DNA from 2 places in the Ammoniphilus soli genome. Region 2 is predicted to be linked to the other one. Evidence: riboswitches for the same ligand, from Rfam matches in the RefSeq annotation. Region 2 holds a riboswitch; the other holds the start of a gene.
What was found. Region 2 has a riboswitch for cyclic di-GMP ahead of ABLT31_RS16455 (chemotaxis protein CheX). Riboswitches for the same ligand answer to the same signal wherever they lie in the genome.

Region 1: it holds a riboswitch for cyclic di-GMP, as region 2 does, so the genes downstream of both, ABLT31_RS21425 (EAL domain-containing protein) here and ABLT31_RS16455 (chemotaxis protein CheX) in region 2, are expected to answer to the same signal.

Annotation. Positions count from the first base shown of each region.
Region 1 is NZ_JBEGDL010000012.1:68,116-71,906, forward strand. Features, by position in the region: gene ABLT31_RS21425 (EAL domain-containing protein) at 1-1,550, opposite strand, end outside; cyclic di-GMP riboswitch class I at 1,667-1,755, opposite strand; gene ABLT31_RS21430 (hypothetical protein) at 1,825-1,998, opposite strand; gene ABLT31_RS21435 (flagellar assembly protein A) at 2,017-3,791, opposite strand, start outside.
Region 2 is NZ_JBEGDL010000007.1:250,668-254,458, reverse strand. Features, by position in the region: gene ABLT31_RS16470 (DUF2179 domain-containing protein) at 231-749, shown strand; gene yyaC (spore protease YyaC) at 751-1,458, opposite strand; gene ABLT31_RS16460 (cold-inducible protein YdjO-related protein) at 1,585-1,848, shown strand; cyclic di-GMP riboswitch class I at 2,003-2,091, shown strand; gene ABLT31_RS16455 (chemotaxis protein CheX) at 2,229-2,630, shown strand; gene ABLT31_RS16450 (methyl-accepting chemotaxis protein) at 2,663-3,791, shown strand, end outside.

The sequences.
Region 1 (3,791 bases), on a different contig from region 2:
GACGGCAATACCATTCCCCAGCTCGGATGGTTCCAGCGCAATAGCGCCTCAGCACTTCGGATCTGGCCTGAATCCATCTCGACCCGCGGTTGATAAACGAGCACAAACTCCTCCCGTTCGATCGCTTTCCGCAATTCATTCTGCATAATAAAAGTTCTATAAGATTGGATATTCATCCCGGAATGGTACACGTTATATTGATTTTTCCCTTGTTCTTTTGCACGATATAAGGCCGCATCCGCGTTCTTCGTTAGCACAGGGGCATCCTCGCCATCGTATGGGAACACACTGATTCCAATACTTGTTGTTACATATAATTCATAAGCATCGATGTAAAATGGCCTTTTAAAAGCGTCCAATACATGCTCTGCGATTTCGAGCGCGTTCTCCCGATCGGTATCCGGCAAAATTACATTGAACTCATCTCCGCCTACCCTTGCAACCAAATCCCCTTCACGCATACAGGATGCCAGCCTGACAGCAATTTCCTGAAGCATTTTATCCCCAGTGATATGTCCAAGGGAGTCATTGATATATTTGAAACGGTCCATATCCAAATACATCATCGCTAAGGGCTGGTTCTTTTGCTTGGCTTGGTGCAGCCTTTGACTCAGCTCATCGTTAAAAAGCCTTCGATTCGGCAGATCGGTCAAGCCGTCATGATAGGCCATATGGGTAATCATTTCCTCATATTGCTTCTTTTTCGTCACGTCCCGTACGGTACAAGCCACGATGCATTTCCCCTGGACGTATCGTTTTCCGAATTGGATTTCAGCCAGAAATGAAGTGCCATCTGCTCGAGTAGCTTCAATTTCTCTGGAATTATCATAACCCAATATATTTTCTAAATTATTTATCGCTTGAAATGCATCTCGGATATATTTCTGTGATGCTTCACTCCGCAATAATGAAGTTATGTATTGGCCAAGAATCGCTGACTCCTCATAACCAAACATTTTTTCCACAGCAGGGTTTACTTTAAGAATCAAACCCTCTTCATCCAGTATCATCATCGAGTCAATGGATGTTTCGCTAATGACATTGGCTAAAGCCTCAGATACGCGTAGCTTGTCCGTAACGGCAGCCAACTCCGAATAGGCTTTCTTCAGTTCTGTTGTCTTTTCAGCCAGAATATCGGCTTGCTTGGACAGCTTTTGATTCATTTTATAAATTTCTACAAACCCTTCGACTTTCGCCTTTAAAATAATGGGATCAAAAGGCTTCAGGATATAGTCTATAGCCCCAATCGAATAACCGGTAAATATATGCTCCGAATCCATGTTATTCGCGGTGATAAAAAGAATCGGAGTATTTCTTGTTTTTTCGCGAGCCTTAATGATCTTGGCGGTTCCAAAGCCATCTATTCCAGGCATTTGTACGTCTAGTAAGATGGCAGCGAAATCATATTTCAGCAGAGATTTGAGTGCTTCTTCGCCTGATAAAGCCTTGATTAAGTTGTAATCTTCTCTCTCAATAATTGCTTCCAGAGCTAAAAGATTTTCCGGTCGATCGTCCACTAATAAAATATTGATTTTTTCCCCGCTGTCCATGTTAACCTTCTCCACTCCTTTGAATCTCATCTACTATATCTAAAATAGGCGGGCAAAAAACGGACGCTATCCTACTAAAGGGCTATTCAAATATGAATAGCCCTCCGTCTTCACTATTCGGCGGCCTGGCAGTCGTAGTTCATGAAATGACCTTAGACCCATAGCTTTGCGTCCCCACCTTTTGGTACGTTTGCCTTTATCAACAACCTATTTTTTATTTAAGTATATAGTGGATGGACCCTCGGTTCAATGAAGGGAAACAGTTTTAAAGCTGCTAAATAATACCCTGTGTTTTTTCGACAATATTCGGGCGGTGACAGGCACGATCAAAACGATAAAAAGCCGGCATCATTTCTTCCTCCAGCACTCCTGTCATTTCAATATCAATGTCCCCTTTAAATAAAACAATGGCCTTGTCTTCCTTGAGCATTATTTGCCACTCAAACATACCATTTTCTCCCCCATCCTAATGAAAAAGCCAATTCCCTTCTCGATCGATCCGTGCAAAGACATCGTTGTCTGCTGTCAGAAATTGATGCGTTTGATTTCCGATTTGGAGATAGGTTCCTTCCATCACGTACTTTATGCGTATCGTCTGTCCAAAAGGCACATGAATCCTTGTTGGTCTTCCGCCGGGGGTTCCCGCTTCCCCAATATCGGCCCCCAACGCAGCATAAACCTGTCCCCCGCGTACCATGCCGCTTACTTGCAGTCTGCCTCCCGAATGGATTTTCGAATGGATGCACCCTTGATCGATAACGTATACATCGCCGCTGCAATAGATTTCACTGTTTAGCGCATAAGGAATAATGATGCTGGCATCGGATTCTGAAGGGGTGCGGCTCCATTCATCGAGTGCTTTTACCTGTTGGATTAAAGCGGAAAGATCTTTTTGGACACGAAATTGTGTGGGCAGAAACTTCAGGAATCCATTGGATAGCTTGATCACGACTTCCTTAAATCCCTGGTCCAGCCTTTGTTCTTTATCTGCTTTCGCCGTCAAGTCAGACAATTCTTTAACCAGCTTCGGAACCTCACTGAATTTTCGCTCTAGTAAAATACGAATCAACGAGCTTAGTCCCATCCGGGCAAAGTCCGACGTTTTAAAAGCGGCACTTAAATAAAGCTCCTGAATGGCCAAAGCAAGCCCCTCTAATTGGTCCGCTATCTTTCCGAGCAATTGGCCCATATCCTCCAGCAGAAGGTTGCTTTTTCCCGCGGCAAGAGAGCTATTAATCACACTTCCCCGGATCACGATGCGATTTCCGGCTGTAATGATCGCTCGATTGCTCAAACCATGTATGAGGACATCCCCCAGGGCTTCGACGGTCATTCCCTCTTCCGCATTTCCTTGAACCTCGATATCTCCCGAAAAATGCAGATTTCCCGAAGCCAAATCGACATGGGCAGCGTGATATAATCGGGGCACGACGGAAACCCTGGCTACATTCCCCTGGTACTCAATGTGCGGCCTTCCCGAATCCACGGCCACAATTTTCGTCCCGTCTTCGATCAAGTCCGCTCCTTTTCTTGCCTGAACATTCAGTTCCTTCGGCAGGGGTGGCGGAATCATCTCCCCCGTAACCGTCATCCCTGGCTTTCCTGCGGCAGGGGGGTGAACGATCACAATCACCTGGCCTGCATCCACACTGGGAATCGTTTGGATCTCCCGAAAATCCACCCTCCCATTTTCCAATTCCTTTGGTTCGTTTTTCAATAGTTCGGTGTTTACCTTCAATTCCAGCCAACCGTCTTGACCCTGCTCAGGCTCAATCCCTCTGGCAATCTCGAATACACCAGACACCCGGGCTTCACAAGCTTTAAAGACTTCTATCTCTCGTATCCCAGTTTGGATCCCCAACTCCTGCATTCTCTGGACGACCGAAGCGATTTGGAGGTGATTGATGATCTCCTCCTCTTCGGCGAATTCCAGCTTGATATGCGGACTAGGCTCTTGATCCACTAGGGTACGGGTCCGCTTGTACCCCGGCTGGATATGAAGGGTGGCGATCATCTTCCTATCGTCCAATTCGATGGACCAGGTTGTTTCCTTTAGTTCATCGTTTAGATCAACCTTAAACTGGTCTTTTTCCGAGATCACCGTTGGTTGTTTCACGATCTCCCCATTTTTATATAGGGTAATCCCTTTCTTTGGCGTGATCGTAGGATAGTGGGTAGGCGTTTCCTTGCAAAAAATTCTCCCATCCGTGATCCAGGCCTTCCCGATTTCGGTCATCTCCG
Region 2 (3,791 bases):
CATTATAATTGAAATAACAATAGAACTAAAATAACTTTTGTGTTGAAATCAACTTACCCACAGCATACCGTAAGTTACTCACACGTTATCCACATAAAAATGTGGATATTTTGATTTCCGACCTTCCTCGACAATTTCCTTGGAAATACTGCAAACCTCAGCAGACTTTTGTCAATTTGGCTTTTTTCCTTATGTATGTTACCATAAGCCCCTAAAGGGGGGAATGAATTATGAGTGGACTGGGCATAATTGCCACGATCTTCGTTATTAATATCGTTTATGTCTCCTTATTTACGGTGAGACTTATTTTTGTAATGAAAGGTCAAAGAATGCTTGCTTCTTTTTTAAGCATGGTAGAGGTATTTGTTTATTTAATCGGATTAAATATTGTACTGGCCAATATCGATAAGCCCCTTAATCTAGCTGCTTACTGTATTGGTTGGGGGACAGGTGTTTACTTAGGAAGCAAGATTGAAGAATGGTTGGCTCTTGGTTATGTGACCATGCAGATTGTAGTAGATTCTTCGGAAACCAAGCTAGCCTCTATTTTACGGGCAAAAGGATATGGCGTAACCAGTTGGCTTGCGGAAGGAAAAGAAGGACACCGTTTAACAATGCTCGTATTAGCCAAGAGAAGCAATGAAAAAAAGCTTTTGAGTACTGTTGAAGAATTAGCACCAAAAGCTTTCCTAATTTCCTATGATCCAAGATATTTTAAGGGCGGGTTCTGGACCAAACGGTTAAGATAATCTAACCAAGCAATGGAGAATAGTGCTCTCCCTTTAGACGCTTGAGATAAGCCCTAATCTCGATATCTTCTTCGAATATGTTTACTCTGCGTTGCTGAGGCATCGGGAAACGTTTCATTAATGCACTCGATAGGGTAATGACCATCGGAATAACAATGGACAATGGAGTCCTAAAAAGGATCTGGCTATCCGTTCTCCAATCCTTCAGATTCACTATTCCGACTATCCCTACATTACCGATAGCTGGCAGTTCCTTCCCAATTCCTGCACCTGGACGAAGGGGACCCGTGAAAACAGAAAAACTTTCTACATAAGAAAAGGTTCCTAGGGCAGCATCGATAGCAATAATAAATTTTCCTTTTGGAACTTCCAGTATTTTTTCTTTAATATTCTTTGCATCTATAGGATCCTGTAAAGTTCCAAACACATTGGCATAACCATTGGTTTTAAGATAGGATCCAACCAAAGGTCCCAGGCAGTCCCCGCTAATTTGATTGGTTCCAATACAGAAAAACACAACATCGTCACGGCTTACATGAGGGGGAATAAGTTCAACTAAGGATCTTAAAACTTCCCCCTCTGATTTAATTACTGGTTTAGAGTTCGCTTGAGGCCATAGATACTTCTTTACAAATCCCAACAACTTGCTCGCTCCTGTCTCATTCCTGTCTTCTTCTTTATTGTACCAGGTTTTTTTTGTTTTTTGCACCTAACATCAAAGTGTCATCCTTTGTTCAAAGTTCAGTTGGAACAAAATACATGTACTTCCTTGCTTATTCCAGGAGATAATATGAAGGTTCCTTGATCTTATTTCTAAGGAAGGGCGGAATGCAGCATGTCAGAACAATTTGAACATCAAACATCCCTCCCCGAAGCTGTTCCTGACCATACTCCCGATCCTGATGCGATCCCAACTGAAGTCTGGGAATGCGAATCTACAGATTGTAAAGGCTGGATGAGAAAAAACTATTCATTAGAAACCACACCGGGTTGTCCTTTATGCGACTCGCCAATGAAATCTGGGACACGCATGATCCCCCAGCTCAAGAAAGTTTTAAGACGTAGAGGAATTAATTTTGCTAGAAAAATACGCCATTAAAATTGCCTTACTAAAGATCCAGGCCAAAAGAACCAAGATTGGCTTGGATCTTCTTATTTAACCTTCTTATTTAACTTAATGGATTCCATGAATTTTATTGAAAATTAGGAACGCTATAGGTAAAATAGAACTATTAAACGAATAAAGAAAGGCGGAGAAATAAAGGCAAACCTACTCGAAAGATAGGGACGCAAAGCCATGGGTCTAAAGCTCTACTTGAGCCACGATTGCCAGGTTGCCGATAAGCCAATGTTGGAAGTGTGCTAAACGGCTATTCTTTTTAAGAATAGTTTTTTATTTTTCCCAAATTTACAGAAAGAGCTGATTGATCATGACATACAACGGAAAAATCTCACAAATAGTAGAGACACTCTTCCAAGTTGTTCCCACCATCATCCCTTTCCCTGTCTCTTCAGGAACCCGTTAAACAGATTCCGCTTGTCCGCGAACCCGAATGGGGGGTTCTGATTGATGTTACTGGAGATATACGGGGCCGGCTACTAGTGAAAGGAACTTCTGAGACCTTTGGATTGCTTGGTCAAAATCTATTTGGTATGGCTTTAGAAGGTGAAATGCTAGAATCGTTCACTGGGGAATTTGGTAATATGATTGCTGGAAACTTATCCGCTCATATCTTTCAAAAGGGCTTCTCCATCGACATTACTCCACCAACGATTTTTTTTGGCTCGACTAGTTTCAACGAGTCTGAACCTGCTCTAAGTATTCCTGTCCAAATTGAACAAGTTGGAAACATGGATATAGCTTGGTTATTACATAAGTAAAAATAAATATGTTGAGGGCGAGGTAGGAAGCTTTGAAATTTATTTATAATATGCGCATCTCCCGGAAATTCCTGATAGTCTTTAGTGCCATTTGTATGATTTTGGGCAGTGTGGGCTACTTAGGGCTCTACCTGCTGTTTGAATCGAATTCCCATCTTCGCTCAATGTATCAGGAAAGATTTATACCCGTTATCCAGCTCATGGAAGTCAACAAGGCTCTCTCCGAAAATACCGTCATCTTAATGAATGCAAGTGCCATAAGACAGACTGCAGACAAACTGAATGCTGCCGTTGGGCAAAATCTTGAGAAAGCTAAACAAAATATCGAAGCCTTCAGCAAGCTGGAGTTAACAAAGGAAGAAAAAGATTTGTTCAGCAGCTTGCAAACCCTCATGGTTGCCTATGAAGCTAATACCCGACAATCTCTTCAAATGGCTATTGATGGAGACCAATCTGCCTTAGTAATGAAGCTAAATGGTGCCTCCACACAAAAGAAAGCCCTAGAAGATACCATTAATGCACTAGTAGAAATTCAAAGTAAAAAGTCTGGGGAATTGTATACTGCATCGGAACAACAATATGACCAGTCAAGAAATATAATTCTAGCCATGGTATTTGGCGGCATCTTGCTTTCCATTCTTTTTGGTACCATTCTTACCCGGATCATTGTCAGACCGATCAACCAAGTGAAAAATCGCCTACAGGAAATGTCTCGTTCCGGGGGAGACCTTACACAGCGAATCAAGGTCAATTCAAAGGATGAGGTCGGCCAATTAGCTCATGAATTTAATTCCATGCTAGATAGCATCCGCAACATCATTCAAGAGGTGCTTCACCGTTCAAAGCTTGTAACCTCCACCTCAAGCGAGCTGACCCAAAAAGCGGTTCAAACCAGCCAATCCAGTGAGCAAATTGCGATGGCCGTTAAGCAAATCGCAGCGGGAGCTGATACCCAAGTACAAAGCATCACAGAAACCTCTGTTTCAATGAACCAAATGTCAGCAGGTGTCCAACAGATCTCCGCTAACAGCCAGGAAGTAGCCGCTACAGCTAAGCATGCTACCCAAATCGCTCAAACAGGCAGGGAAACTATTGTCCATTCTATGGAAAAAATTGAAACCGTGACTACAACTGTGGTTCAATCGGCAGATATGATGAGAA